Regions from separate parts of the Streptomyces sp. P9(2023) genome, predicted to be linked through region 1. Evidence: riboswitches for the same ligand, from Rfam matches in the RefSeq annotation. Region 1 holds a riboswitch; each other region holds the start of a gene.
The links. A riboswitch is a leader RNA that binds a small molecule or an ion and turns the genes downstream of it on or off. The one in region 1 is predicted to bind cobalamin.
Positions count from the first base shown of each region.

Region 2: another riboswitch for cobalamin. It lies ahead of metE (5-methyltetrahydropteroyltriglutamate--homocysteine S-methyltransferase); the one in region 1 lies ahead of Q5762_RS30455 (ABC transporter substrate-binding protein).
Region 3: another riboswitch for cobalamin. It lies ahead of Q5762_RS25765 (cobalamin biosynthesis protein); the one in region 1 lies ahead of Q5762_RS30455 (ABC transporter substrate-binding protein).

Region 1 covers NZ_JAUPWM010000036.1:50,446-60,104, reverse strand. The annotation lists gene Q5762_RS30475 (DUF6243 family protein) at 137-352, shown strand; gene Q5762_RS30470 (NAD(P)/FAD-dependent oxidoreductase) at 696-1,964, opposite strand; gene Q5762_RS30465 (ABC transporter ATP-binding protein) at 2,213-2,995, opposite strand; gene Q5762_RS30460 (iron chelate uptake ABC transporter family permease subunit) at 2,992-4,005, opposite strand; gene Q5762_RS30455 (ABC transporter substrate-binding protein) at 4,002-5,087, opposite strand; cobalamin riboswitch at 5,100-5,296, opposite strand; gene Q5762_RS30450 (Rrf2 family transcriptional regulator) at 5,398-5,856, shown strand; gene Q5762_RS30445 (putative leader peptide) at 5,970-6,071, shown strand; gene Q5762_RS30440 (aliphatic sulfonate ABC transporter substrate-binding protein) at 6,172-7,275, shown strand; gene Q5762_RS30435 (erythromycin esterase family protein) at 7,272-8,489, opposite strand; gene Q5762_RS30430 (TioE family transcriptional regulator) at 8,559-9,335, shown strand; gene Q5762_RS30425 (helix-turn-helix transcriptional regulator) at 9,462-9,659, shown strand, end outside.
Region 2 covers NZ_JAUPWM010000010.1:127,742-137,400, forward strand. The annotation lists gene scpA (methylmalonyl-CoA mutase) at 1-825, opposite strand, end outside; gene Q5762_RS17020 (methylmalonyl-CoA mutase family protein) at 825-2,648, opposite strand; gene metE (5-methyltetrahydropteroyltriglutamate--homocysteine S-methyltransferase) at 2,845-5,163, opposite strand; cobalamin riboswitch at 5,324-5,543, opposite strand; gene Q5762_RS17030 (cation:proton antiporter) at 5,618-6,901, opposite strand; gene Q5762_RS17035 (TrkA C-terminal domain-containing protein) at 6,907-7,392, opposite strand; partial or broken gene Q5762_RS17040 (alcohol dehydrogenase catalytic domain-containing protein) at 7,659-8,266, shown strand; gene Q5762_RS17045 (nuclear transport factor 2 family protein) at 8,375-8,773, shown strand; gene Q5762_RS17050 (type 1 glutamine amidotransferase domain-containing protein) at 9,042-9,659, opposite strand, start outside.
Region 3 covers NZ_JAUPWM010000024.1:58,698-68,356, forward strand. The annotation lists gene Q5762_RS25750 (alpha/beta fold hydrolase) at 1-550, opposite strand, end outside; gene Q5762_RS25755 (anion permease) at 926-2,191, shown strand; gene Q5762_RS25760 (hypothetical protein) at 2,204-2,425, shown strand; cobalamin riboswitch at 2,575-2,720, shown strand; gene Q5762_RS25765 (cobalamin biosynthesis protein) at 2,752-3,717, shown strand; gene Q5762_RS25770 (cobyric acid synthase) at 3,714-5,264, shown strand; gene Q5762_RS25775 (putative cobaltochelatase) at 5,521-7,557, shown strand; gene cobO (cob(I)yrinic acid a,c-diamide adenosyltransferase) at 7,557-8,165, shown strand; gene Q5762_RS25785 (cobyrinate a,c-diamide synthase) at 8,159-9,559, shown strand; partial or broken gene Q5762_RS25790 (ZIP family metal transporter) at 9,562-9,659, opposite strand, start outside.

The sequences.
Region 1 (9,659 bases):
GTCTTTGTCATGTTCTTCCAGACGCCGATTTACGAGTGAGAGCGTGATGGGCCCCTGCTGACGTCCTTCGACGTCGCCGCGCCCGTCCCCCACCGACGAATCCGTAGATCACTTCACATCATTACCGGGAGAACCCGTGACCGTGAGCAAGAACATCAACAACCCCGTGGGCCAGGGCGGCGGCCAGCGCAAGAGGCTGTCCCGCGCCGAACGGCAGAACAACGGTCCGCACCGCAACCTCGACCGCCAGGGTGCAGCCGACCAGAAGGCGGAGCTGGTGCGCAAGATGCGCGAGAAGGCAGGCGCAGCTGAGGGCGCCGGGCAGACGGGCGACGACACGGCACAGAGCTGACGCACCGCCGCCGCAGGGCGGCACCGCACGGGGCAGGGCCCGGACCGCGACGCGCGATCCGGGCCCTGCTGCCGTACCGGGGCCCGCCTCAGGCCCGGGTCCCCAGGCGCGGCCGGGTCCGATGCCTGGAACGCGGAGGCGTGCCACGCGCCCGGCCTCGACCGGCCCCCTGGAGCGCTGCCATCGCAGGTACGCGTACCGCGGGGCCCTACGACCTGGCCGGCCACGCCGACGTACGGCTGATGCACGAGCGGGTGATCCGCGAGGCGCAGACTCCCGAAGACCTGCACGCCCACCTCAATGCCGACGTGCTGCTAGTACTCCAGCCGAAGCGGGTCACTGATCAGCTTCGCGTGGGTGGCGCGGTCGCCCTGAGGTGCTTGATGTTGACCACCGAGGCCTTGGCCAGTGCCAGGGGGTTCAGGAAGCGCAGGGGGCCGATCAGGCGGGAGCCGAAGAGGTGCATGTGACGGGCCAGTGATGCGTCGAGCGTCGCCGCCGAGAACATCAGGCGTTCCACGGGGTTGAACGGGCGGGACCTGGCGAAGTCGACGGCCAGCAACTGGTGGCCGGTCAGGCGGCGGCGGTGCCTGCGGGCGTAGAGCGCGAGTGACCTGTCGAGGTCGCCCCGGCCCGTCGCCGCCGCCGCGGTCGCCTCCGTCAACCAGTGCGCGGACTGCAGAGCCCACCCGCAGCCCACTCCCCACAGGGGATCGCCGGTCAGGGCGGCGTCGCCGATGAGCGCGATGCCCGGTGCGGTCGGCTTGCGGGTGTGGAGCGGGTAGTCGACCATGCCGGTGATCTTCGTGATCCGCTCGGCGGCGTCGATGGGCGGCGCCTCCGGGAGGGCGCGTACGAAGGCGGCGAAGCTGCCCTCCAGGTCTTCCCTGAAGGCCGGCAGCCGCTTCTTGTCCGGGAGCACCGCGAGGACCGTCACCCCGTCGTCGTTCGGGAACGCGTACGCCATGTCGGGCTCCAGGAACCAGGCATGACTGACCCCGCCGGGCAGCGGAAGGTCGCGGAAGTGCGCGAGATAGCCGAACCGGCCGTTCTCGTACCGTCGAGCCGGCACCTCGGCGAGCTTCGCCACGGCCGAGTCCTTGCCGTCGGCGCCGACCACCAGACGGGCCCTGATCTCGCGCTCGCCCTGCGGGGACGACGCGCGCACCCCGACGGTTCGCCCGGCGTCCCGGACCAGTCCGGTCACCTGATGGCCGAGGAGCAGATCGACGCCAGGGGTCTGCGCCGCGTGGGACCTGATCAACGGGTCGAGGGTGCTGCGCCGGATGTTGTACCCGTACGGGAGCTCGGGGCCCGCCGGTGCGGACCTCGGCTCGATCCAGCCCCAGCGGGTGTGCCAGCGGGCCGCGTTACGGACGGCTCCCGCCTTCTCGAGAGCGGGGATCAGGCCGAGTTCGTCCAGCACCGGGTACGCGCAGGCCGTGAGGGAGTGGGTGCACAGCACCTTGTACGCCTCGGGGTCCGAGCGGCGTTCCAGCAGGGCGACGCGGGCACCGCGTCGAGCGAGCAGGATCGCCGCGGCGCTGCCGGCGAGGCCGGCTCCGCTGATGACGACGTCGTAGTCCTGTACCGCACTCTCAGGCGTGGCCATGCGCTGAGCGCCCCCTCGGGATGTCGGTGCCGTTCGTGGGAGTGGTGAAGGTGCCGTGCCGTGCCGTACGCCCCCGCTGTCAGGCGCATGACCAATCTAATCGGCCCATGAGCCGCATGGTGTGCGATCAGGCCTCCCGGACACCTGCCCCTCAGGCACACCCGGCCACCTGGAAGTGGGCTGGTCAGGGTGGCGCGAGGGGCGAGAGAGCCCGTCCGGGCTCGATTCGCAGGATCCTCCGGCGGGCGCTAGGCGCGCCGGGTGGCGACCGTGCCCAGGACGCGGAGGTGCGGGCGGGCGTCGGCGGTGGGGTGGCTGATCTCCACGCGGACGCCGTAGACCTCGGCGATCAGGGGTGCCGTGAGGACCTCGCGCGGGGCGCCGGCGGCGACCACCCGCCCCTCGGCGAGCATGACGATCGTGTCGCAGTACATCGCGGCCAGGTTCAGGTCGTGGAGCGCCACGACGGTGGTGATCCGCAGGCTCGTCACCAGGTCGAGCAGTTCCAACTGATGCTGGATGTCGAGGTGGTTGGTGGGCTCGTCCAGGAGGAGTTCGCGCGGCTCCTGGGCGAGGGCGCGGGCGATCTGGGCCCGTTGGCGTTCGCCGCCGGACAGGGTGTGCCAGGGCTGGTCCGCGCGGTCGGTGAGGCCGGTGCGGTGCAGGGCGTTCCGTACCGCCTCCTCGTCCGCGGCGGAGGCCGGACTCCAGGCGCGGCGGTGCGGGATACGGCCGAGACGTACGACGTCGGCCACACCGAGCTCGACGAGCGTGTCGGCCTGCTGCTCGACGACCGCGACCCGCCGGGCGACGTCCCGCCGCCGCAGGTCGTGGAGCGGGTCGCCGTCGAGGCGGACCACGCCGGAAGCGGGGGCGAGGACGCCGCAGAGCAGCCTCAGGAGGGTCGACTTCCCGGAGCCGTTGGGGCCGAGGAGACCGGTCGTGGTGCCGGGTTCGGCGGTGAGGGTGACGCCGTCGAGGATCAGCCGTCCTGCGGCGGTCCGTGTGACGCGGTCGGCGCTGAGTGTCATCGGCGGGCGCTCCGGCTCCGGTACAGGACGAGGACGAAGGCGGGTACGCCGACGAGCGAGGTGACGACCCCGACCGGCACTTCCTGCGGTTCGAGGACGGTACGGGCGAGGGTGTCGACCCAGACGAGGAAGACGGCTCCGCCGAGCGCGGTGACGGGCAGCAGCCGGCCGTGCCCCGGCCCGACGAGGGCGCGTGCGGCGTGCGGCAGGACGAGGCCGACGAAACCGATCGCGCCGGCCGAGCTGACGAGGGCCGCGGTGAGCAGGGCGGTGGCGCAGAGCAGCACGAGCCGGGTCCGGGCGACCCGTACACCGAGGGTGGCCGCCGCGTCCTGGCCGAAGGCGAAGGCGTCCAGCGTACGGGCGTACCCGAGGCAGACGGCGAGCGTCGGGACCAGGACGGCGAGGCACAGCCATACGTCGGTCCAGCCGGCGCCGCCGAGCGAGCCGAGGAGCCAGAAGAGGACGCCGCGGGTCGTCTCGGCGTCGGCGGAGGTGACGACGACGAACGAGGTCAGCGCGGAGAACAGCTGCATGGCAGCGACACCGGACAGGACGACCCGGTCGGTCGTACCGCCGAGGACATGGCTCAGCAGGAGCATCGCGGCGAAGGAGCAGAGCGCGCCGGCGAACGCGCCCGCCGAGACGGAGAGGGCTCCCCCGCCGACGCCGAGGACGACGACCACGACGGCCCCGGTCGACGCCCCGGAGGAGACACCGAGGACGAAGGGGTCGGCGAGCGGGTTACGCAGGAGGGACTGCATCACGGCGCCGCAGAGCGCGAGTCCGGCGCCGCAGACGGCGGCGAGAAGAGTGCGCGGGAGCCGCAGGTTCCAGATGATGCCGTCCCTGATCGGGCTGAGGCCCGAGGGTTCCCCGCCGAGGTGGGAGGCGACGACGGACAGGACGTCGCCGACGCCGATGTCGGCGGGGCCGATGGTGACCGCGACGGCGAGGGAGAGGACCAGGGCGACGCACCCGAGCGCGAGGTGCGCGAGGGTACGGGTCATCGGGTGGGGTGGTGGCGGCGCAGGCCGGCGGCGAGCTGCTCGATGCCCTCGACGGTACGGATCGTCGGGTTCATGGCCTGGCCGCTGAGGAGGACGTACCGCTTGTTCCGTACGGCGTCCATCGTCTTCGTCACGGGGTGGGACTCCAGGAACTCGATCTTCTTCGCCGCACTCTCCCCGGACTGCGCCTTACGCGTGAGGTCACCGATCACCAGGATGTCGGGGTCACGGTCGGCGACCGCCTCCCAGCCGATCTGTGGCCATTCGTCGGTGGTGGAGTCGAAGACGTTCTTCACCCCGGTCTCCCGGGTGATGACCCCGGGTGCGCCACAACAGCCCGCCATGTAGGGGGACTCGGAGTCGGAGAACCAGTAGAGGACGCTGACGCCTTGCGCGTCGAGCCCCTCGGTGGCCTTCGCGACGCGGCCCTTGAGCTCGGCGACGAGCGCCTCACCGCGCTCCTCGACGCCGAACACCCGGGCCAGGTCGCGGACTTCGCCGTAGACGGCCTCCATGGTCAGCGGCTCGGTGCGCTTGCCGTCGCCCCCGCCGCTGTTGTCCTTGCCCTGGCAGTCGGACGGGGAGAGGTATGTGGGGACGCCGAGCTTCTCGAACTGCTCGCGGGTGGCCACGCCACCCTTGGCGAGAGTGGAGGCGAACGAGGCCGCCACGAAGTCGGGTTCGGTGTCGAGGACCTTCTCGAAGGAGGGGTAGTTCTCGGCGAGCCGCGGGACGTCGGCGGCGGCCTTCTCCAGGCCCTTCATCACCGGGTCGGTCCAGGTCGCGGTGCCGACCATCCGGTCGGCGAGGCCCAGGGAGAGCATGATCTCGGTCGTGCCCTGGTTGAGCGAGACCGCCCGGCGGGGGCCGCCGCCCGCGATCTCGACCGTACGGCCGCAGTTCTCGACCGACCGTGGGCCGGTGGCGGCCGAGGAGTCGCCCTTGCCCGCGCCGGCGCTGCCGGCGCCTCCGCCGCCACCTCCGCAGCCGGTCAGCAGCAGGGCTCCGGAGAGGAGCAGGGTGAAGGTGCGGGCGGCTGGGCAGGCGAAGGCCACGGCTCTTCCTCGGCGTCGAGGGCCCATGCGCGGGGCCCGTGTCGTACGGATACCGCCAGCAGGTCTTCGGACTCGGGATCACCCGGACGGAGCGCCTTCCCGGACCGGCTCCCCGGTCCAGTGGCTTCGTGCCCCGCCCGTCACCCTCACCGCTGCGCGTCAGCTCCGGATTCGCACCGGATTCCCTGACTCCGTACGTCACGCACGTGAGTTCGACTGGCTACGGCAAGCTACCACAGCGTCCGATCGGGCCCACCGGGGCGCGGTCGGGGCCGTACGGGCGCGTTGGCCCAGGCCGTGCGGGCGCGTGGTGCAGGCCGTGCGGGATACTGCGGGCATGCGGATCTCAGCCAGGGCGGACTACGCGGTACGTGCCGCGCTGCAGCTCGCCGCGTCGCGGGACGACGAGCCACTGAAGGCGGAGGCCATCTCCGAGGCGCAGGACATCCCCCACAAGTTCCTCGAAGGCATCCTGAACGACATGCGCCGGGGCGGTCTCGTGGTGAGCCGGCGGGGCGGCAACGGCGGCTACCGACTGGCGCGGCCCGCCGAGGCCATCAGCATCGCGGACGTCATACGCGTCGTGGAGGGACCGCTCGTCTCGGTGCGCGGCGTCCGGCCCCCGGACCTCACGTACACAGGTCCCGCCGAGTCGCTCCTGCCGCTGTGGGTCGCGCTGCGGTCCAACGTGCGCGAGATCCTCGAAGGCGTCTCGCTCGCCGACGTGGCGACGGCACAACTGCCTGCCGAGGTGACGGAGCTGGCCAGCGCCCCGGAGGCCTGGACCAATCCCTGAGACGGTTCCGTCCGGCATGTGAACACCCTCTTGGGATGGCCGTCTCGTTCTGCCACGATCCCTATCAGCCAGGTAGGAGAACTAGGGATCCCGGGAGGGTGGCGGCAGTGCCCATGCGAACGTTCGACCGCGTGGACCGCCTGTCGACCCTGCTGACCTCCCGTCGCCACATCGACCTCGGCCGTCACTCCAGCGCCATCTGTCGCGCCGCCTGACGCTCAGCGCCGCCCCGCGCAGCCGCCTTCCCGGCTTGCCCGCCCCGCTGTCCGTACGTACGCACCTTCCTGCTCGCCCAGCACCCGAGAGGACACCTCTGTGTCTGCCGCCAGACCGTTCACCACCCTGCGTACCGTCGCCGCCGTAGCGGCGCTCCCCCTGCTGCTCGCTTCGTGCGGCTACGGCTCCGATGCCGCGACCGACGAGAAGAAGGTGGCCGCCGAGGGCGCGAAGCTCTCGACGGAGTCGGTCCGCGTCGGCTACTTCCCGAACCTGACCCACGCCACCGCCCTCGTCGGCGACCAAGAGGGCATCATCCAGAAGGAGTTGGGCGGGACGCAGCTGAAGGTCTCCACCTTCAACGCCGGCCCCTCCGAGATCGAGGCGCTGAACGCGGACTCCATCGACATCGGCTTCATCGGCCCCTCCCCCGCGATCAACGGCTACACCAAGTCCAAGGGCAAGAACCTCCGGATCATCGGCGGTTCGGCCTCCGGCGGCGTGAAGCTGGTCGTCAACCCCGAGAAGATCCGGACCCTGGACGACGTCAAGGGCAAGCGGATCGCCACCCCGCAGCTCGGCAACACCCAGGACGTCGCCTTCCTCAACTGGATCTCCGAACAGGGCTGGAAGGTCGACGCCCAGAGCGGCAAGGGCGACGTCTCCGTCCTCCGCACGGACAACAAGGTCACCCCCGACGCCTACAAGTCCGGCTCCATCGACGGCGCCTGGGTACCGGAACCGACCGCCTCCAAGCTGGTGAGCGAGGGCGGGAAGGTCCTTCTCGACGAGTCGTCGCTGTGGCCCGACAAGAAGTTCGTGATCACGAACATCATCGTGTCGCAGAAGTTCCTCGGCGAGCACCCCGACGTCGTCGAGGCCGTACTGCGCGGCTCGGTGAAGACCAACGAGTGGATCAACGCCAACCCCGACAAGGCCAAGGCATCCGCCAACGCCAAGCTGAAGGAACTCACCGGAAAGCCCCTGGGCCCCAAGGTCATCGACAGCGCCTGGCCCTCCATCCAGTTCACCGCCGACCCGCTCGCCGCGACCCTCCAGGCCCAGGCCGACCACGCCGTCAAGGCAGGCCTCCTCAAGCAGCCCGACCTGAAGGGCATCTACGACCTCGGGCCGCTCAACAAGATCCTCAAGGCCGCGGGCAAGCCGGCGATCGGCGACGCCGGCCTCGGTGTCGATGGCTAGCTCTTCCGGACGTCCTTGACGAAGACGACGCCGTCGCTGTCCGCCAGGTGGGCCGGGTCGAGCGGGGCGTAGCCGAACCAGGGGGAGACGCGGGGCGCCGGCCGCGTATCGCCCAGGGCGGTGGCGAGGCGCCGGGCGTCGATGACGCAGCGGTCGCCCGGGAGCGCGTACAGGAGCCCTTCGAGGGTGTCCACCGGCGGCGCGTCCACTCCCTGGTGCCGGATCGTGCCGAGGGCGGTGGCCACGAAGGCGTACTCCTCGCCGAGCCGGGTGCTCACCAACGCACCGGCGCTCCACCACTCCACCGGCCCCTCCCACATCCGCATCGTGCTCTTCTCCCGCTGGAGATGGGAGTTGTGGGCGTACACCAGCACCGGGCCTCGTGCGGCGACGGCGAGGAGGTTGTCGGCCATCATCTGGTCCCGTACGCCCAGCAGCCGGGGCATGCGGGCCGGTGAGGTGTCGGCCATCCAGTGGTGGTAGCGGAGCAGGCCGGTCGCGGTACGCGCGGACAGCCGCGCCCGGTCCCAGTCCTCCCGCGAGGTCGCCGTGCGGAGATGGGGCGTCCGCTCGTCGAGCAGCGCCCCCAAGTCGTCGGCGATCAGCCGTAGTTGACCGGCCTCGGCCGACTGTCCCGCGGACCGGGCCGGGTCCATCATCGCGGCGGGTTCGGTCCACCGGTCGTCGGCGCCGAGCAGGCGGTCGAGTGTCTCCGCCGTACAGGGGAGCAGGTCCGCGTCCACCTGGGCCGCGAGGTAGCCGTGGAGGGCGGTGAGGGCCTGGCGGGGGCTCGCGGCGGCGGTGATCTCCAGCGGGCCGTCGAAGCCGGCGAAGCGGAGCCGCTCGGACGCGGGCCGGCCGTCGGCGTCGGCGCGGACGTTGTGGGCGCGCATCCAGCGCACGAGCTCGCGGTTGGCCGCGGAGGCGCCCCAGCCGTGGCTGAATCCGTGCTCCATGACCTCGTCGAGGGTCCCCGTGCCCGAGGTGACGTGGTCGTCCACGATCAGACCCCGCAAGCAGTCGCTCTCGAGCGCGATCGTCCGGTAGCCCTCCTGCTCGACGAGCTGCCGGAAGAGCTCGTTGCGCAGGTGCAGCAGGTCGTCCTCGCCGTGGGTCGGCTCGCCCAGGGCGAGCAGCCTCGGCCGGGACGGAAGCAGCCTCATGACGGCGGCCGCGTCGACGGGATGGGCGGTGTCCTGGATGTCGGTAGCCATGCCTTCAACGGTATCGTTGAACCTGCGATTGAAACTTTCGCGCGATATCCGCAGGTGCATGGGACGAGCATGGGACGAAACCTTCAAACCGACGGGCGACTCAGGCCGGTCGATCTGGCGCGCGGGCACGGTCTGTCCACGCAGGCGATCAGGAACTACGAGGAGGCCGGCATCCTCCCGGCCGCCGACCGCACGCCCTCCGGCTACCGCGCCTACACGCCGCTCCACGCGGCGGCCCTGCGCGCCTTTCTCGCCCTGGCGCCCGGCCACGGCCACCGGACGGCGACGTCGATCATGCGGGCGGTGAACGGCGGCGCGGCCGAGGAGGCGTTCCGGCTCATCGACGAGAGCCACGCCCAGCTCCTCGACGACCGGCGGACCCTCCACGCCGTGGAGCGCGCGCTCAAGGACCTGGAGCCCATCGCGGAGCCAGGTCCGCCCGGGCCTTCCGGGCCTTCCGGGCCTTCCGGGCCTTCCGGGCCTTCCGGGCCTTCCGGCGAGACGTTCATCGGACCGCTGGCGGGGAAGCTCGGCATCCGGCCCGCGACGCTACGCAAATGGGAGCGCGCCGGACTCGTGCGCCCGCGCCGCGACCCGCGGACCGGGTACCGCGTCTACGACGAGGCCGACGTACGGGACGCCCGGCTGGCCCACCAGCTCAGGCGCGGCGGCTACCTCCTGGAGCAGATCGCCCCGCTGATCGCCCAGGTGCGGGCGGCCGGCGGCCTCGAGCCCCTGGAGGCCGCGCTGTCCGACTGGCACGGCCGGCTCTCCGCCCGTGGGCGGGCGATGCTGACCGGAGCCGCCGAGCTGGAGGCGTACCTCCGGCTCCGCGAGCGCGGCTGAGACTCCGGTACCCGGACCCCCGTACGCACCGCCCCCTCGTCCCTTTCTCCAGACGCCTTGCATTCGCGATGGAGGGACACACAGACTTGTTGCAGATGCCAGCTCCATCGCTCTACGGTGTCGCACATGCAGTCCTACACCATCGGGCAGGCGGCCCGTCTGCTCGGCGTCAGCCCCGACACCGCGCGGCGCTGGGCCGACGCCGGTCGCGTCGCGACCCATCGCGACGAGAGCGGCCGGCGGCTGATCGACGGCCGTGACCTGGCCGCGTTCTCCGTGGAGATCGCCCAGAGCGGCGGGGAGGACGAGGCGTCCTACACCTCG
Region 2 (9,659 bases), on a different contig from region 1:
CAGGCCCGCTTCGCGCCCGGCCCGGATGTACTCCACGCCGTCGGCGAGGGTGTACGCCAGCTCCAGGTCGGCTGTCGCGCCCGCCTCCTGGATGTGGTAGCCCGAGATGGAGATCGAGTTGTAGCGCGGCATCCGCTGCGAGGTGAAGGCGAAGATGTCGGAGATGATCCGCATCGACGGCTTCGGCGGATAGATGTAGGTGTTGCGGACCATGAACTCCTTGAGGATGTCGTTCTGGATGGTCCCGGCCAACTTCTCGGGCGGTACGCCCTGTTCCTCCGCCGCGACGATGTACAGCGCGAGGACCGGCAGCACTGCGCCGTTCATCGTCATCGACACGGTCATCTTGTCCAGCGGGATGCCGTCGAAGAGCTGGCGCATGTCGTAGATCGAGTCGATCGCCACGCCCGCCATGCCGACGTCACCGGTCACGCGCGGGTGGTCGCTGTCGTAACCCCGGTGCGTGGGCAGGTCGAAGGCGACGGACAGGCCTTTCTGACCGGCCGCCAGATTGCGCCGGTAGAACGCGTTGGACTCCTCGGCCGTGGAGAAGCCCGCGTACTGACGGATCGTCCAGGGCTGGTTGACGTACATCGTCGGGTACGGGCCGCGCAGGTACGGCGCCATGCCCGGGTGCGTCCCCAGGAAGTCGAGGCCCTCCAGGTCCTGCCCGGTGTACAGCGGCTTGACCGCGATGCCCTCCGGGGTCTCCCAGAGCAGATCGTCACCGCCGGCGGCCTTCTTCACCGCCGTACGCCACTCGTCGGCGCTTCCGTCGGCGGCCGGGGTACCCAGCTCGATCCCGGAGAAGTCGGGGACGGACATCAGGACACTCCCATCCGGTCAAGGGTGGCGGCGAGCACGGCGACCGTGTCGCAGCCCGCGAAGACATAGGTGTCGACACCCGCGTACGGCCCGGGCCGGCCCGCGAGGAGCACATGCCCCGCGCCCGCTGCGGCGAGCTCGCGCGCGCGGTCCTCCGCCTGCTCCTCGTAGAGCGCGTCGCTGGAGCAGAGGCACGCCTCGCTCGCCCCGCTCTCCTCGAAGCTGCCTTCCGTGACGGCCTCGATGCCGCCCGCCTGGAAGAGGTTGGCGGCGAAGGTGGCCCGCGCGGTGTGCGCGGCGGCGGGGCCGAGCGTGGCCAGGTAGATGCGCGGCCGGGCGCCGGTCGCGGCGAGATGGGCGTCGGAGCGGGCGCGCAGCTCCTCGAACGCGTCGTCGCGACGCACCCGGGGAAGCCCGCCGGACGGCGGCTCGGGCGCGGGCTCGCGGACGACGGGTTTCTCGGCGAGGTTCGGGAACTCGCTGACGCCGGTGACGGGTTCGCGCCGCTTGGCGAGCTTGGCGCTGCGCGCCGCCCAGGTCTCGGCGAGCCGATCGCCGATCATCCCGGACCGCAGCGCGGCCTCCTGTCCACCGGCGCGCTCGATCGTACGGAAGAACTCCCAGCCCGCGTGGGCGAGTTCGTCCGTCAGCCGCTCCACGTACCAGGAGCCGCCCGCCGGGTCGATCACCCGGGCGAGGTGCGACTCCTCGATGAGGATCGTCGAGGTGTTGCGGGCGATGCGCCGCGCGAACGCGTCCGGCAGGCCGAGCGCGTGGTCGAACGGCAGTACGGTGACGGAGTCGGCGCCGCCGACCCCGGCGGCCAGGGTGGCCACGGTCGTGCGGAGCATGTTCACCCAGGGGTCCCGGCGGGACATCATCACCGGTGAGGTGACGGCGTGTTGGCGCTGTGCGCCCGCGCCGCCACTCGTACTGCCGCTCGCCCCGCTGACCTCGGCCACCCGGGCCCAGAGCCTGCGGGCGGCGCGGAGCTTGGCGATGGTGAGGAACTGGTCGGCGGTGGCCGCGTAGCGGAACTCCAGCTGCCCGAGGGCCTGTTCGATGCTCAGACCCGCCTCCGTGAGCTTACGGAGATACCCGACGCCGGTCGCCAGCGAGCAGCCCAGCTCCTGCGCGGCCGAGCCGCCGGCCTCGTGGTACGGCAGCGTGTCCACGGTCAGCGCCCGCAGCCCCGGGTACTCCTCGACGCAGCGGCGCGCGAGCCCGGCGACGGGGGAGAAGTCGTACGACCGGCCGGTACGGGCCTCGAAACCGAGGGGATCGGCGCCGAGGTTGCCGCGCGCCGCCTCCGGGGCGACGCCCCGCTCCTCGTACAGCCGCAGCAGCTCCCGCGCCGCCCCCTCGACGTCCTGCCCCGCGTCGAGGACGACGGGCGCGAGGTCGAGGTAGACCCCGTCGAGGACCTGGCCGAGCCGCGCGACCGGGATGCCGCCCTCGCCGACGACCAGCCAGAGGGAGGTGACGCCGTTCTCCAGGTCGGCGAGGACCGTCCCGGCGACGTCGGTGGTGTGCCGCTGGCGTACGTCCCAGCCGCCGAGGGTGTTCCCCTCGGCCCGGCCGGACCGTACGAAGGGGGCGAAGCCGGGAAGGCCGGGCTCCGGGGCGGTGTCGTCGGCCGCATAGAGGGGATGGACGCGGAGCCCGTCCTCAAGGGCGGTGGACAGGGCGTCCTCGGCTGCCGGACCCTCGACGTCCTTCCCCGACTTGCGCAGCACACCGGCCACCAGGTGCTGCCACTGTTCACGGGAGGTGTCGGGGAATTCGGCGGCGAGGGCGAGCCCGTCGTCGGGAAGGACTGTCATGCTCGGATGTTAGGTCAGCTCGCTCAAATGACAGCAGTGCGCACGGCTGTGACCTTGCCCTCTCCGGGAAGGTCTTGAAGCCCCGGCGGAATCCGGACTAGGAAGGGAGCCGCCGGGGTGCGCGCATGAATCGGACAGACCCGGAGGGCCGGGGCACCCGTACGCGCCCCGACCCCTGAGTGGCTCGCCCGAGGCGTCAGGACGCCGGCAGCTCGCTCCGTACCGTGCGGGCCGCCGCGACCAGGTTCTCCAGCGAGGCGCGGGTCTCCGGCCAGCCCCGGGTCTTCAGACCGCAGTCGGGGTTGACCCAGAGCCGCTCGGCGGGGATGGCCTTCAGTCCTGTACGGAGCAGCTCGGCCGCCTCCTCGGCGCTCGGGACGCGCGGGGAGTGGATGTCGTACACCCCGGGGCCGGCCTCGCGCGGGTAGCCGTGCGCGGCCAGCTCGCGGGCGACCTGCATGTGCGAGCGGGCGGCCTCCAGGCTGATCACGTCCGCGTCGAGGTCGTCGATGGCCCGGACGATGTCACCGAACTCCGCGTAGCACATGTGCGTGTGGATCTGGGTGTCCGGCCGGACCCCGCCGGTGCTGAGCCGGAACGCCTCCGTCGCCCACGCCAGGTACTCCGGGTGGTCAGCCCGGCGGAGCGGAAGGGTCTCCCGCAGCGCGGGCTCGTCGACCTGGATGACCGACGTGCCCGCCGCCTCCAGGTCGTCCACCTCGTCGCGCAGGGCGAGCGCGACCTGCCGGGCGGTCTCGCCGAGCGGCTGGTCGTCCCGGACGAAGGACCAGGCGAGCATGGTGACCGGGCCCGTGAGCATGCCCTTGACCGGGCGGTGGGTGAGGGACTGCGCGTACGTCGTCCAGCGCACCGTCATCGGCGTGGGGCGGGAGATGTCACCGGCCAGGATCGGCGGGCGGACGTACCGGGTGCCGTAGGACTGGACCCAGCCGTGCTGGGTGGCGAGGTAGCCGGTCAGCTGCTCGGCGAAGTACTGCACCATGTCGTTGCGTTCGGGCTCGCCGTGCACCAGGACGTCCAGGCCGGTCTTCTCCTGGAAGGCGATCACCTCCTGGATCTCGGCCTTGACCCGCTCCTCGTACCCGGCCGTGTCGATCCGGCTCGCGCGCAGGTCGGCGCGGGCGGTGCGCAGTTCGGTGGTCTGCGGGAACGACCCGATGGTGGTCGTCGGCAGCAGGGGCAGGCCGAGGTGGGCGTGCTGGGCCACCGCCCGCTCGGCGTACGGCTGGGAGCGGCGGGCGTCGGCGGCGGAGACGGCGCCGGTACGGGCGCGCACGGCCGGATCGCGGGTGAGCGGCGACTCCGCGCGGGAGGCGAGGTCGGCCCGGTTGGCGGCCAGCTCGGCGGTGATCGCGGAGGTGCCGTGGGCCAGGCCCTTGGCGAGGGTGACGATCTCGGCGGTCTTCTGCCGGGCGAAGGCGAGCCAGCGCAGGATCTGCGGGTCGATGTCCCGTTCGGCGGTGGCGTCGAGGGGAACGTGCAGCAGGGAGCAGGACGCCGACACGTCGACCCGGTCGGCGAGACCGAGCAGGGTGCCGAGGGTCGTGAGGGACTTCGTCAGATCGTTGACCCAGATGTTGCGGCCGTCGACCACCCCGGCGACCAGCCGCTTGCCGGGCAGCCCGCCGACGGCGGCGAGGCCGTCGAGGTTGGCGGCGGCGGAGCCGGTGAAGTCGAGTGCGAGGCCCTCGACCGGCGCCTTGGCCAGCACCGGCAGGGCCTCGCCCAGCCGGTCGAAGTACGAGGCGACCAGCAGCTTCGGCCGGTCCGCCAGGCCGCCGAGGTCGCGGTAGGCGCGGGCGGCGGCGTTCAGCTCGGCCGGGGTGCGGTCCTGCACCAGGGCCGGTTCGTCCAGCTGGACCCACGTGGCGCCGGCGGCCCTCAGGTCGGCGAGGACCTCGGCGTACACCGGCAGCAGCCGGTCGAGCAGCGTCAGCGGGTCGAAGTCGGCGGCCACCCCGGGCGCGGGCTTGGCGAGCAGCAGGTAGGTGACGGGGCCGACGAGGACCGGGCGGGCCGTCAGGCCGAGGGAGAGGGCCTCCGCCAGCTCTCCGACCTGCTTCCCGGAGTCGGCGGTGAAGACCGTGTCAGGTCCCAACTCCGGGACCAGGTAGTGGTAGTTGGTGTCGAACCACTTGGTCATCTCCAGCGGCGCGACGTCCTGCGTGCCGCGCGCCATGGCGAAGAGGCCGTCGAGCGGCCCGGCGGCGACGGCGTCCCGGTGCCGCTCGGGGATCGCGCCGACCATGACGGTGGTGTCGAGGACGTGGTCGTAGAGCGAGAAGTCGCCGGTCGGCACCTCGTGGATGCCGGCCTCGGCGAGTCGAAGCCAGTGGGTGCGGCGCAGTTCGGCGGTGGTGGCCCGGAGGGCGTCGGCGGTGACGCGGCCCTTCCAGTACCCCTCGATCGCCTTCTTCAGCTCCCGGTGCTGTCCCTGCCGGGGGTAGCCGTACACGGTGGCGCGTGCTGCCGCGGCTGCGGGCTTGGTGGTCACGGAGAATCTCCTTCGCGAGATGAATCCCTGGATCCCGGCGACGGGACGAGGGCGCGAAGGGGTGACGAACCGGACGGTACGGGCGCACGGGAGGTGCGGCCGCCGTTCGGTATGGTCGCCGACCCGCCCTCGAGGTCACCGGAATGTCCGCGTACGAATGGTCCGTACGCGGGCAGATGGCAGGTCTTCGGACTCGCGGGCACGTCCTCTCGGGGAGGACACCTACTGGCCGTCGCTTCCCAGACCCGTACGGGTCCAGTGCGTATGACGGCGGTCGTTCACGCTCACCGCTGCGGGGCAGTCCCGGATTCCCACCGGGTTCCCTCTTACGACGCGTCCCGTCCGGCTGACGGGGGCGAACCAGCTGCACCGACCACCCTAAGGGGCAGCTCAGAGCGGTGACAGGGGAATTCCACCGTACGGATGGTGACTTGAGACACCCCTGTCGATCAGCTCACGTCCGCCCGGCTGTGCCGTCGTCCACGGGTTCCAAGGTCTCCTCCGGCGGTGCCTCGACCGGTGTCGCCGGGGCGGGAGTGGGGGTGGGAGTGGGGGCGGCAGTGGAAGCGGGCGCTTTGCGGAGGCGGCCGGTCAGAGCGGTGGCGATCGGTTCGGTGTAGCGGGCGGTGAGCGGGCCGAGGACGACGAGCACGAGGACGTAGGCCGTCGCGAGCGGACCGAGGGCCGGTTCGACACCGGCGGTGACGGCGAGACCCGCGATGACGATGGAGAACTCGCCCCGGGCGACCAGGGTGCCGCCGGCCCGCCAGCGGCCCTTGACCGAGATCCCGGCCCGGCGGGCGGCCCAGTAGCCCGTGGCGATCTTCGTCGCAGCCGTGACGACGGCGAGGGCGAGCGCGGGCAGGATCACCGGCGGGATGCTCGCCGGGTCGGTGTGCAGCCCGAAGAAGACGAAGAACACCGCGGCGAACAGGTCCCGCAGCGGGCTGAGCAGATTGTGCGCGCCTTCCGCGACCTCGCCCGAGAGGGCGATGCCGACGAGGAAGGCGCCGACGGCGGCGGAGACCTGGAGCTGCTGGGCGATGCCGGCGACCAGCAGGGTCAGGCCGAGCACGACGAGGAGGAGTTTCTCCGGGTCGTCGCTGGAGACGAAGCGCGAGATGACCCGTCCGTAGCGGACGGCGACGAAGAGGACCGTGCCCGCCACACCGAGCGCGATGGCGAGGGTGAGGCTGCCGGCGGCCAGACTCACCCCGGCGAGCAGGGCGGTGACGATCGGCAGGTAGACCGCCATGGCGAGGTCTTCCAGGACCAGGATGCTCAGGATGGCCGGGGTCTCGCGGTTGCCGAGGCGGCCGAGGTCGCCCATCACCTTGGCGATGACGCCGGAGGAGGATATCCAGGTGACGCCGGCCAGGACGACGGCGGCGACCGGACCCCAGCCGAGGAGCAGCGCCATTCCCGCACCGGGCAGTGCGTTGAGGGTGAAGTCGACGAGTCCCGCCGGGTATTGGGTCTTGAGGTTGGTCACCAGGTCACTGGCGGTGTACTCGAGTCCGAGCATCAACAGCAGCAGGATGACGCCGATCTCGGCGCCGATCGCGACGAACTCCTCGCTGGTGCCCAGCGGGAGCAGGCCGCCCTCGCCGAACGCGAGACCGGCGAGCAGATAGAGGGGTATCGGGGAGAACTGGAAGCGTCCGGCGAGCCGGCCGAGCAGGCCCAGGGCGAGGATGATCGCGCCGAACTCGATCAGGAAGACGGCGGAGGAGTGCATGACCTTCACTCCCGGCCGAGGATCGCGGCGGCCGCCTCGACGCCCTCGCGGGTGCCGATCACGATGAGGGTGTCGCCGCCGGCCAGCCGGAAGTCCGGGGCGGGCGACGGTATCGCGTCGGCCCGCCGCAGTACGGCGACGATGGAGGCGCCCGTCTCCGTGCGCATCCGGGTCTCGCCCAGCACCCGCCCGTTCCACTGCGAGTGCGCCGACAGCTCGATCCGCTCGGCGACCAGCCCCAGGTCCGTGGTGGAGAGCAGATTGGGGCTGTGGTGCGAGGGCATGAGCGCGTCGATCAGCGCCTCCGCCTCCTTCGCGGTCAGCTTCGCCGAAAGCGCGCATTCGTCCGGGTCGTCGCGCCGGTATGCGTTGAGGGTCCGGCTGCCGTCCCGGTGGGCTATCACCGAGAGACGGCGGTGCTCGCGGGTGGTCAGGTCGTAGCGGACCCCGATGCCGGGGAGCGGTGTGTTGCTCATGCGTGGAACGGGCACGGGAAACCCCCATGGACGTGCTGGCGCCGGACTGAGGTGCGAAAACGGACCCCCGAACATCACCCTATCGAGCGCTCTACGGCGCGAGGGTCGCGATCTCGTGCTCGAACAGGGCCTCCGCGACGACTCTCTCCATCCCCGTGAAGTGGCCCGCGAGTTCGAGCGAGAGCACCCGTGGAGCCGGGTCCAGAAGGCCATCGCCGTGGCGAAGGGGTCGCCCGCGCCCGCCGCCTCGCCGGCCCGGAGCAGCGCGCCCATGATCTCGGATGGTCGCCATGGAGGCGACCGGGGTCTCCTTCGCGGAGCAGCAGATGCGGCGGGGCCGGTACTACGACCAGCCGCCGTTCCCGTTCGTCCCCGGGTACGACCTGGTGGGCACGGTCGCCGCCGTGGGGGCCGGGGTCGGTCCGGAGCTGCTCGGCACCCGGGTGGCCGCGCTGACCAAGACCGGCGGCTGGGCCAGCCACGTCGTGCTCGACGCGGCGGACGTCGTTCCCGTGCCGGAGGGTCTCGGGGCCGCCGAGGCGGAGACCGCCGTCGTCAACGGGATCACCGCTACGGCAGCGCCGCCACCCGTGACGACTCGGGCTCGAAGCAGTGGCCGGTCCTCAAGATCCTCGGCCGGGTGTGGGTGTGGCACGTGCTGCCCAACGGCCGTAGCGCGTATTTCTACAACGTCTGGGGTGGCCGGGCCTTCGCCGCGGACCGCTTCCGGAGCCGTCTGCGTACCGACCTCGGTCAGGTCTTCGAGGCGATGCGGCGCGGCGATGTCAGGGCCCGGATAGCGGCCGAACTCCCGCTGAGTCAGGTCGCCGAGGCGCTGCGGCTCGCCGAGTCGGGCACGGTGAACGGCAAGGTCGTCCTGACTCCGTGACGCTGCTGCTACGCGGCGCCGTGACGCTCGGTCCCGGGCTGGACAGTGTCCCGTCCCGGCCATAGCCTCCTCCCAACCTATTCAATTAATTGAGTATTGCGAGGGTTCATGCACCCGTTCCGCAAGGCCGTCGAGAACCGTGACGCGGCCGCCATCGAGGCGCTGCTGGCCGAGGACGTCGTCTTCACCAGCCCCGTGGCCTTCAAGCCGTACGCGGGCAAGGCGATCACCGCCGCCATCATCCGGGGCGTGACCCGCGTCTTCGAGGACTTCGCCTACGAGCGCGAGATCGCCAACCCCGACGGCCGAGACCACGCCCTCGTCTTCACCGCGGCCGTGAACGGCCGTCAGATCCAGGGCTGCGACTTCCTCCACTTCGACGAGGACGGGCGGATCGACGACTTCATGGTGATGGTCCGACCGTTGTCCGCCGCCCAGGCACTCGCCGAGGCGATGGGCGCGCAGTTCGACCGCATAGCACGGGAGGCGGCGGGGGACGCCGAGTGACGGGGTCCTACCAGGTCGGTCCCAGGGCGAGGAGCCGAACCTCGACCACGGTGACGTGCGGGTTGGCGGGAACGCCCGGCCGCCGGGCCCTCGGTGGCGACCCGGCCGCGCCGAGGCGGTCGGCCAAGACCGGGGCGGCAGGGGCTTTCGCCGCCGGATCCTGACCGGTCACCTCAAGCAGGGCGTCGGCGCGGGTCGGCGACCCGCGCCGACAGATCCTGGGCGTACGGCGTGGGCGCGACGCCGCGCGGCAAAGGGGGGCTACGGATCAGGCCAGCTTCTTCACCAGTTCGGCGGCGAGCGGGGCGGCGGAGGACGGGTTCTGGCCGGTGAGGAGGTTGCGGTCGACGACCACGTGCGGGGCCCACGGCTCGCCGACCTGGACGTCGATGCCTGCCTCGACCAGACGGGTCTCCAGGAGCCACCTGGCCTTGTCGGCCAAGCCCGCCTGCGCCTCCTCGGCGTTGGTGAACGCGGTGACCTTGTACCCCGCGAAGGCGTTCGTACCGTCCTCCTTCGTGGCGGCCAGCATCGCGGCCGGGGCGTGGCACACGACGGCCAGCGGCCGGCCCGAGGCGAGGGCGTCGACGAGGAGCCGTCCGGACACCGGGTCGACGGCGAGGTCCTCCATCGGACCGTGGCCGCCGGGGTAGAAGACGGCCGCGTAGTCGTCGAGGCGTACGTCCTTCAGGGCGATCGGCTGCCCGAGCTCGGTGATCGACGCGAGGGTGGCGGCGACCCGGTCGGCGCCCTCCTGGCCGCCGTTGAACTCCGGCGCGAGGCTGCCCCGGTCGACGGTCGGGACGACCCCGCCGGGGGTCGCGACGACGATCTCGTGCCCGGCGGCCTTGAACGCCTCGTACGGGGCGACGGCCTCCTCGGCCCA
Region 3 (9,659 bases), on a different contig from region 1:
GGATCGACCGGCGGGAGAGGAAGGGGACGAGGTTCAGGGGGTGCCGGCGGGTGGTGCCGATGCCGTGCAGGGCGATGACCCAGGTGGAGCGCGGGCCGGGGACGAGCCAGGCGGGCAGCGAGCCGAGCTCGCCGGGGATCTCGACGTCCTCGTGGGTGACGCCGAGGGCACTGTGCGGGTCCCCGCTGTGCAGCTCGGGCGTGAGCCGGACCCGGACGCCGGGCTCCAGGGAGCCGTGCTCGACGCGTTCCAGGCGGCGGACGACGGTGTCGGCGGTGTGCGGGACCCGGTCCAGGACGGGGCCGACGACCGCGTGGACGTCGGGGCCCTCGATCCCGTACGTACCGGGGCGCAGGGAGGCGAGGCTGCGGGTGAGGGTGACCTGGCCGGGACCCGTGGCGTGCACGGTGAGCCGGGGGTCGCCGGGCAGGGGCCGGCCGGACGTCGCCCTGAGGGCGACGTCGCCGGCGTACCGGCCGGCCGCGAACGCGGCCGCGCCGGCACCGAGCAGAGTGGTGACGGCCGCTGCCGTCGCTGTAGCCGGGCGCACGTCCCCAGTGTCGGCAGCCGGGGCCGGGGCTGCCACCGGACGAACCCGCCCGTGGCCGTCCCCGATCGGAGTGACGTGCGTCTCCTTCAGGGGTCCCCCGGTGGGCTGACGGGACGCCTGGGGCGTCCACGGGCTGACACGGGGCGAGCCGGGACGAAGCGGACGGGTTCGCCGGGGCCCTGTGGCGGCACGGATTACCCGGGGTCGCAGGGCGCCCACATCGTGGACAGAGCGTTCACGCGGGGCGTTCGAGGGGTCAAGCGGAATGCCCGGACCCCGATTTGGAACACCACAACGCCCGACCCAGTTCATCTTCCGTTCACTCAGGTTGCCTACGTTCGTCCAGCCACTGACGTCAAACGATTGCCTGGGTAAATGGAACACCTCACGCTGCTGCTCGCGATTGTGGTCGTGACAGCTCTCGTGTTCGATTTCACGAACGGTTTCCACGACACCGCCAACGCGATGGCGACGACCATCTCGACCGGTGCCCTCAAGCCCAAGACCGCGGTGGCGATGTCCGCCGTTCTCAACCTGGTCGGTGCGTTCCTGTCCGTGGAGGTCGCCAAGACGATCTCCGGCGGGATCATCAACGAACAGGGCATTCGTACCGAAGTGATCTTCGCGGCGCTCGTCGGCGCCATCCTCTGGAATCTGCTGACCTGGCTCCTGGGTCTGCCGTCCAGCTCCTCCCACGCCCTCTTCGGCGGACTCATCGGCGCGGCCGTGATGTCGGCCGGCTGGTCGGCCGTCAACGGCTCGACCGTGGTCAGCAAGGTCCTGATCCCCGCGATCGCCGCGCCGCTCGTCGCCGGCCTCGCCGCGATGGCGGCCACCAAGTTGACGTACAGGATCGGCGCGAAGACGGACACGAAGTCCACGGCCAAGGGCTACCGGGCCGGCCAGATCGCCTCCGCCGGTCTCGTCTCCCTCGCGCACGGCACCAACGACGCCCAGAAGACGATGGGTGTCATCACCCTCGCCCTGGTCACCGGCGGCGTCCTCGCCCCCGGCTCCAACCCCCCGATGTGGGTCGTCGTCTCCGCCGGTGTCGCCATCGCGCTCGGCACCTACCTCGGCGGCTGGCGCATCATCCGCACCATGGGCAAGGGCCTCACCGACCTCCAGCCGCAGCAGGGCTTCGCCGCCCAGACCAGCGCCGCGACGGTCATCCTGGCCTCGTCCAACCTGGGCTTCTCGCTCTCCACCACCCAGTCCTGCTCCGGCGCCGTAATGGGCGCGGGCCTCGGCCGCAAGGGCGGCGTCGTCCGCTGGTCGACCGCCACCCGGATGTTCGTCGCCTGGGGTCTGACCCTGCCCGCCGCGGGTCTGGTCGGCGCCGGCGCCGAGTTCCTCACCAAGCAGGGCAGCTGGGGCGTCGCCCTCGTCGCGGTCCTCCTCGTCGCCGGTTCGGGCGTCATCTGGGCGCTGTCCCGCCGCAAGCCGGTCGACCAGCACAACGTCACGGCCGACGAGATCGACGACGAGCCCGCGGGCGTCGTGACCACCGCCATCGCGGCCGTCACCCCGCCGGCCCCGGCCGGTTCCGTGGCCGCCGTCGCGGACGACCACCTCAAGACCACCATCCCCTCGCCGGCCCCCGCGGACCCGGCAGCCCCCGCCGCCTCGGCCGCGGTGTAAGGAACGGACGACATGAAGATCGACTGGGCAGCTCTCGGCTCCGTCTTCGGAGTCAGCCTCGTGGCGACCGTCGCCCTCGTGGGCCTCTTCACCCTCGGCATCATCGGCCTCTCCAAGCAGGAGCAGGCCGCCACCCAGGGCGGCTCGGCCGCGCTTGCGCGCACCGGCGCGTACGCCTGCTTCGCGTTCTGCGCGGCGGCCGTCGCGTACGGCATCTATCTGATCGTCGTCTGACCGATCGCGGTCCACGACGACCCCGCTTCGCACGGCCGGGCGGGTCGCACCTTCGGGTGCGGCCCGCCCGGTCGTCGTTCCGGGGTGCCGTGCGGGCGGCGTGTGGTGCTCCGCACACTGTCCCGCCGCAGGTCAAGGGTGAGTTGACGGGTGTTCGCACACGTGGTGGACTTCCGGGGCCATTACGGCGGCAAGCAGAGGAAGCCCGGTGCGAATCCGGCGCGGTCCCGCCACTGTGACCGGGGAGTCGAACCCCCGGGAGTCAGGAACTCTCGCCGCCGGTCACGTCGAGCCAGGGCGCGGACCCTGAGTGAGGACACACCGCCATGCCCGGCCGCAGCCGCAGTGCAGCCACAGGTGTATTCGCGTACGGCGCCGCCGCCGGTCTGGCCGCGGATCTGATCGTCGGCGACCCCCGCCGCGGCCATCCGGTCGCCGCGTTCGGACGCGCCGCGGGGGCGGTCGAGAAACTTGTCTGGCGCGACCACCGCGGGTGGGGCGCGCTGCACACCGCCGTCTGCGTGACGGGCGCCGCGGGCGCCGCCGCGCTGGCCGCCCGTACCGTACGCGACCACCCCCGGGCCTCCGCCGCGCTGACCGCCGCCGCCGTCTGGGCCGTCGTCGGCGGTACGACCCTGGGCCGGGAGGCCCGTGCGATCGGCGGGGCCCTGGCCGCCGGCGACCTGGAGGTGGCCCGCGAGCGGCTGCCGCATCTGGTGGGGCGCGACCCGCAGGCCCTGGACGGTCCGGCGATGGCCCGCGCGGTCGTGGAGTCCGTCGCCGAGAACACCTCCGACGCGGTGGTGGGGGCCCTGTTCTGGGGCGCGGTCGCGGGCGTTCCCGGTCTGGTCGGGTTCCGGGCGGTGAACACCCTGGACGCGATGGTCGGCCACAAGTCCGCGAAGTACCGGCGGTTCGGCTGGGCCTCGGCCCGGCTCGACGACGTGGCCGGCTGGCCGGGCGCCCGGCTGACGGCCGCGCTTGCCGCCGTCGGCGGCGACACCAAGGGCGCGGTCCGGGCCTGGCGTACGGACGCGGCGAAGCACCCGAGCCCCAACGCGGGCCCGGTGGAGGCGGCGTTCGCGGGGGCGCTCGGGGTACGGCTCGGCGGGACGCTCTCGTACGGCGGTCGGGTCGAGCACCGGCCGGTACTGAACGGGGAGGGGCGGGCCGTGGAGGTCGCGGACATCGAACGGGCGGTCCGGCTGTCGCGCCGGGTGACGGCGCTGACGCTGGCCGCCTGCGTGGGCGGACGGATCGTTGCGGGCGCGCTGAAGCGGAGGAAGGCATGAAGCGTGGTGGGGGGTTGCTGGTCGCCGGGACCACGTCCGACGCCGGCAAGAGTGTCGTCACGGCGGGCATCTGCCGTTGGCTGGTCCGGCAGGGTGTGAAGGTCGCCCCGTTCAAGGGGCAGAACATGTCCCTGAACTCCTTCGTGACCCGGGAGGGCGCGGAGATCGGCCGGGCGCAGGCCATGCAGGCGCAGGCGGCCCGGGTCGAGCCGACCGCGCTCATGAACCCCGTACTCCTGAAGCCGGGCAGCGACCGCTCCAGTCAGGTCGTCCTGATGGGCAAGCCGGTGGGCGAGTTGAGCGCCCGTGGTTACCACGGGGGCAGGCAGAAGGAGCTGTTCGATCCCGTGATGGCGTGCCTGGAGGAGCTGCGGGGCACGTATGACGCCGTGATCTGCGAGGGGGCGGGCAGTCCGGCCGAGATCAACCTGCGGCGTACGGACATCGTGAACATGGGCGTCGCGCGGGCCGCGCGCCTCCCGGTCCTCGTGGTCGGAGACATCGACAGGGGCGGGGTGTTCGCCCAGTTCTTCGGTACGACGGCGCTGCTCGCGCCCGAGGATCAGGAGCTGATCGCGGGCTATCTCGTGAACAAGTTCCGTGGCGACGTCTCGCTGTTGGAGCCCGGGCTCGACATGCTGTACGGGCTCACCGGGCGCCGGACCTTCGGTGTGCTGCCGTACGCGCACGGGCTCGGCATCGACGAGGAGGACGGGATGGGGGTGCCCCCTGGTCGAGCGAAGTCGAGACCTTGGGGGAGGGTCTCCCTGCGGGGCGCCGTCCGCGAGTCGGTCGTCGCGCCGCCGGTCGGCGCGGACGTGCTGCGGGTCGCCGTGTGCGCGGTGCCGTTGATGTCGAACTTCACCGATGTCGACGCGCTCGCCGCCGAACCTGGTGTCGTCGTGCGGTTCGTGGACCGGGCGGAGGAGCTGGTCGACGCGGATCTGGTGGTCGTGCCGGGGACGCGGGGGACCGTGAAGGCGCTGGCGTGGCTGCGTGAGCGCGGGCTCGCGGACGCGCTGGCGCGGCGGGCCGCCGAGGGGCGGCCGGTGCTTGGCATCTGTGGCGGCTTTCAGGTGCTCGGGGAGCTGATCGAGGACGACGTCGAGTCGAAGGCGGGGTCGGTGGACGGGCTCGGGCTGCTGCCCGTACGGGTGCGGTTCGCGGCCGAGAAGACGCTCGCGCGGCCGGTGGGTGAGGCGCTCGGGGAGCGGGTCGAGGGGTACGAGATCCATCATGGCGTCGCGGACGTGCTGGGCGGGGAACCCTTCCTGGACGGGTGCCGGGTCGGCGCGGTCTGGGGCACGCACTGGCACGGCTCGCTGGAGAGCGACGGGTTCCGGCGGGCGTTCCTGCGGGAGGTCGCGGCGGCGGCGGGGCGGCGGTTCGTGCCGGCTCCGGACACGTCGTTCGGGGCGCTGCGGGAGGAGCAGTTGGACCGCCTCGGTGACTTGATCGAGGAGCATGCGGACACGGATGGGTTGCTGCGGCTGATCGAGGACGGTCCCCCGGCTGGGGTGCCGTTCGTGCCGCCGGGGGCGCCGTGAGGGGGCCGGTGCGGGAGCGGTGCCGGGTGCGGCCCGGTGGGGGTGCGCCCGGTGGGGGTGCGCCCGGCCTTCGGCCGAGCTGGGATTCCCACCCTCCCCCAGAGCTTCGCCTGGGGGGACCCCCATCTCGCTCCGCACGCCCGTACGGCATGGAGAGCAGAGGTGCGGGTGGCCCATGTGGGGCGGCACCCGCCGTCGGCGGCTGCGGGCCGTCGAACGTACACGAGCGTCAGCGATCAGAAGGAGTGACCATCCGATGAGCAACCGCTATCCGTTCACCGCCGTCGTCGGCATGGACGATCTGCGGCTGGCGTTGTTGTTGAACGCCGTCAGCCCGGCGGTGGGTGGGGTTCTCGTGCGCGGTGAGAAGGGGACCGCCAAGTCGACCGCCGTGCGCGCGCTCGCCGACCTGTTGCCCGAGGTGCCCGTCGTCGCGGGCTGCCGGTTCAGCTGCGACCCGGCCGCGCCCGATCCGGCGTGCCCGGACGGGCCGCACGAGACCGCACCGGCCGCCTCGCGCCCCGCCCGTATGGTCGAGCTGCCCGTCGGCGCCTCCGAGGACCGGCTCGTCGGCGCGCTCGACATCGAACGGGCCCTCGCCGAGGGCGTGAAAGCCTTCGAGCCCGGGCTGCTCGCCGACGCGCACCGCGGGATCCTGTACGTGGACGAGGTCAACCTCCTCCACGACCACCTGATCGACCTGCTCCTCGACGCCGCCGCCATGGGCTCCTCGTACGTCGAGCGCGAAGGCGTCTCCGTACGGCACGCGGCGCGCTTCCTGCTCGTCGGCACGATGAACCCCGAAGAGGGCGAACTGCGGCCGCAGTTGCTGGACCGGTTCGGCCTGACCGTCGAGGTCGCGGCCTCCCGCGAGCCCGAGCAGCGGGTGGAGGTCGTCCGGCGGCGGCTGGCGTACGACGACGATCCGGCCGCGTTCGCCGCGCGCTGGGCGGGTGACGAGACCGCCCTGCGGGAGCGGATCGTCGCGGCGCGCGAGCTGCTGCCGAGCATCGTGCTCGGGGATGCCGCGCTGCTCCAGATCGCCGCGACCTGCGCCGCGTTCGAGGTGGACGGCATGCGCGCGGACATCGTGATGGCCCGGACGGCGACCGCGCTCGCCGCGTGGGCCGGGCGGACCGAGGTGACCTCCGACGACGTACGGCAGGCGGCGCTGCTCGCGCTTCCCCACCGCAGGCGGCGCAACCCCTTCGACGCGCCCGGCCTCGACGAGGACAAGCTCGACGAGACGCTGGAGCAGTTCAAGGGCGAGGACGACGAGGATCCCGACCCCGGGCCGGAGGGCCCCGGTGGTCCCGGTGGCGGGGGCGGTGTGCCGCCGCAGGGTGAGGGGCCGGAAGGTACGGCTCCGCAGGACACGGCTTCGCAGGACTCGGCTCCCGACGACGCGCCCGCGCCCGCTCCGCAGGGCCCCGGTGGCGCCGGTGAGCGGGCCGCCGTCAAGGCCGCCGAGCCGTTCCGTACGAAGATGCTCAGCGTGCCCGGGCTCGGCGAGGGCGCGTCCGGGCGTCGCTCCCGGGCCCGTACCGAGCACGGCAGGACGACCGGTGCCGTACGGCCCCGGGGCGCGCTGACCAAGCTGCACCTGGCCGCGACCGTGCACGCCGCCGCCCCGCACCAGAAGGCGCGCGGCAGGACAGGACCCGGGCTCGTGGTCCGCCGGGACGACCTGCGGCAGGCGACGCGCGAGGGCCGGGAGGGGAACCTGGTGCTGTTCGCCGTGGACGCCTCGGGTTCGATGGCCGCGCGGCAGCGGATGAGCGCGGTGAAGGGCGCGGTGCTGTCGCTGCTGCTCGACGCGTATCAGCGGCGCGACAAGGTCGGCCTGGTCACCTTCCGGGGCCGGGACGCGGAGGTGGCGCTGCCGCCGACCTCCTCCGTGGACGCCGCCGCCGCCCGGCTCGAACAACTGCCGACGGGCGGCCGTACGCCGCTGTCGGCGGGGCTGCTCAAGGCCCATGACGTACTGCGCGTCGAGCGGCTGCGCGACCCCTCGCGCCGGCCGCTGCTCGTCGTCGTGACCGACGGCCGGGCGACCGGCGGCGGCGCCGACCCGGTGGCGCTGGCCGCGCGCGCCGCGCGGCTGCACGCCGCCGAGGGCACGGCGGCCGTCGTCGTGGACTGCGAGACCGGTCCCGTACGGCTCGGTCTCGCCGGGGACCTCGCCCGTGAACTGGGCGGCACGGCCGTGACCTTGGACGAGCTGCGCGCCGACTCGATCGCCGGTCTCGTCAGGGACGTACAAGCCAACCACTCTGCCAGGAGGGCCGCTTAATGCCGCAGGGACAGCCGACCGTCGTTCCCGACGACGGTCTCACGACCCGTCAGCGCCGCAACCGGGCGCTGGTGATGGTCCACACGGGTGTCGGCAAGGGAAAGTCGACCGCCGCGTTCGGCATGGCGCTGCGCGCCTGGAACCAGGGCTGGCCCATCGGGGTGTTCCAGTTCGTCAAGTCCGCCAAGTGGAAGGTCGGCGAGGAGAACGCCCTCAAGGCGCTCGGCGAGACCGGCAAGGGCGGCACGGTCACCTGGAACAAGATGGGCGAGGGCTGGTCCTGGATCCAGCGCGAGGTCGCCGAGGGCGAGCAGTCCCACGAGGACAAGGCGCGCGAGGGCTGGGAGCAGGTCAAGCGGGACCTCGCGGAGGAGAAGTACAAGTTCTACGTCCTCGACGAGTTCGCCTACCTGCTGCACTGGGGCTGGATCGACACGAAGGAGGTCGTCGAGGTGCTCCGCGACCGGCCGGGTCATCAGCACGTCGTGATCACCGGCCGCAACGCGCCGCAGGAGCTGGTGGACTTCGCGGATCTGGTCACGGACATGTCGAAGGTGAAGCACCCGATGGACGCGGGTCAGAAGGGCCAGCGGGGCATCGAGTGGTAGCACGTCTCGTCATCGCCGCGCCGTCCTCCGGCGCGGGCAAGACCACGGTCGCGACCGGCCTGATGGCCGCGTTCGCCGGCCGTGGTCTGTCGGTCTCGCCGCACAAGGTCGGGCCGGACTACATCGACCCGGGGTACCACGCGCTCGCCACGGGCCGGCCGGGCCGCAACCTCGACGCTTACATGTGCGGTACGGGGCTGATCGCGCCGCTCTTCGAGCACGGGGCGCGCGGCTGCGACCTGGCGGTGGTCGAGGGCGTCATGGGCCTGTACGACGGGGCCGCCGACCAGGGCGAGCTGGCGTCGACGGCGCAGGTGGCGAAGGTGCTCAAGGCGCCGGTCGTGCTGGTCGTGGACGCGTCGTCGCAGTCGCGGTCGGTGGCGGCGCTGGTGCACGGGTTCGCGTCGTGGGATCCGGAGGTGCGGATCGGCGGGGTGATCCTGAACAAGGTCGCGTCGGATCGGCATGAGCATTTGTTGCGGGACGCGCTGGGTGGGTCGGGGGTGCCGGTACTGGGGGTACTGCGACGGGCGCCTTCTGTCGCGACGCCGTCCCGGCATCTTGGGCTTGTGCCGGTTGCCGAGCGGCAGGCCGCCGCCGTTGCCGCTGTGGCGGCGCAGGGGGAGCAGGTGCTTTCCGGGTGCGACCTGGATGCGCTGCTGGCCCTTGCGCATTCGGCGCCGCCGTTGCCTGGAGAGGCGTGGGACCCCGTGGGCGCCGTTCGTCTGCACGCCGGTGGGTCGGTTGTGCCCACCCGTTCCGCCCTGCGGAACGATTGCCCACAACCTCGCGTGGCGGTAGCTGGAGGCGCTGCCTTTACGTTCTCGTATGCCGAGCATGCCGAGTTGTTGACCGCAGCCGGGGCCGAGGTTGTCACCTTCGATCCGTTGCGGGATGAGGAGCTTCCCGCCGGTACCTCCGGGCTCGTCATAGGGGGCGGGTTTCCCGAGGTGTACGGGGACGAGTTGTCCGCCAATGAGCCGTTGCGTAGGGCCGTTGCCGAGTTGGCGGGCTCCGGGGCGCCGATCGCCGCCGAGTGTGCGGGGCTGCTGTACCTCGCGCGTTCGCTCGACGGGCGGCCCATGTGCGGCGTGCTCGACGCGGACGCGCGGATGTCGGAGCGGCTCACGCTCGGGTACCGGGACGCCGTCGCGGTGAGCGACAGCTCCCTCGCCGCCGCCGGGGCGCGGATGCGGGGGCACGAGTTCCACCGGACCGTGATCGAGCCGGGCGCGGGTACCGAGGCGGCCTGGGGGCTGCGGCAGCCGGAGCGGCGCCTGGAGGGGTTCGTACAGGAGGGGGTGCACGCGAGTTATGTGCACACCCACTGGGCGGGTGCCCCGGAGGCGGCCGTGCGGTTCGTGGAGCACTGCGCGAACGGGCCGGCCGCGTGAGATCAGCCGCCGGACAGGCCCACCACGACCCAGATGAAGGCCACGCCCGTCACCGTGCACAGCAGGGTGGAGCGGGCGGGGTGGGTGTGGTGGGCCTCGG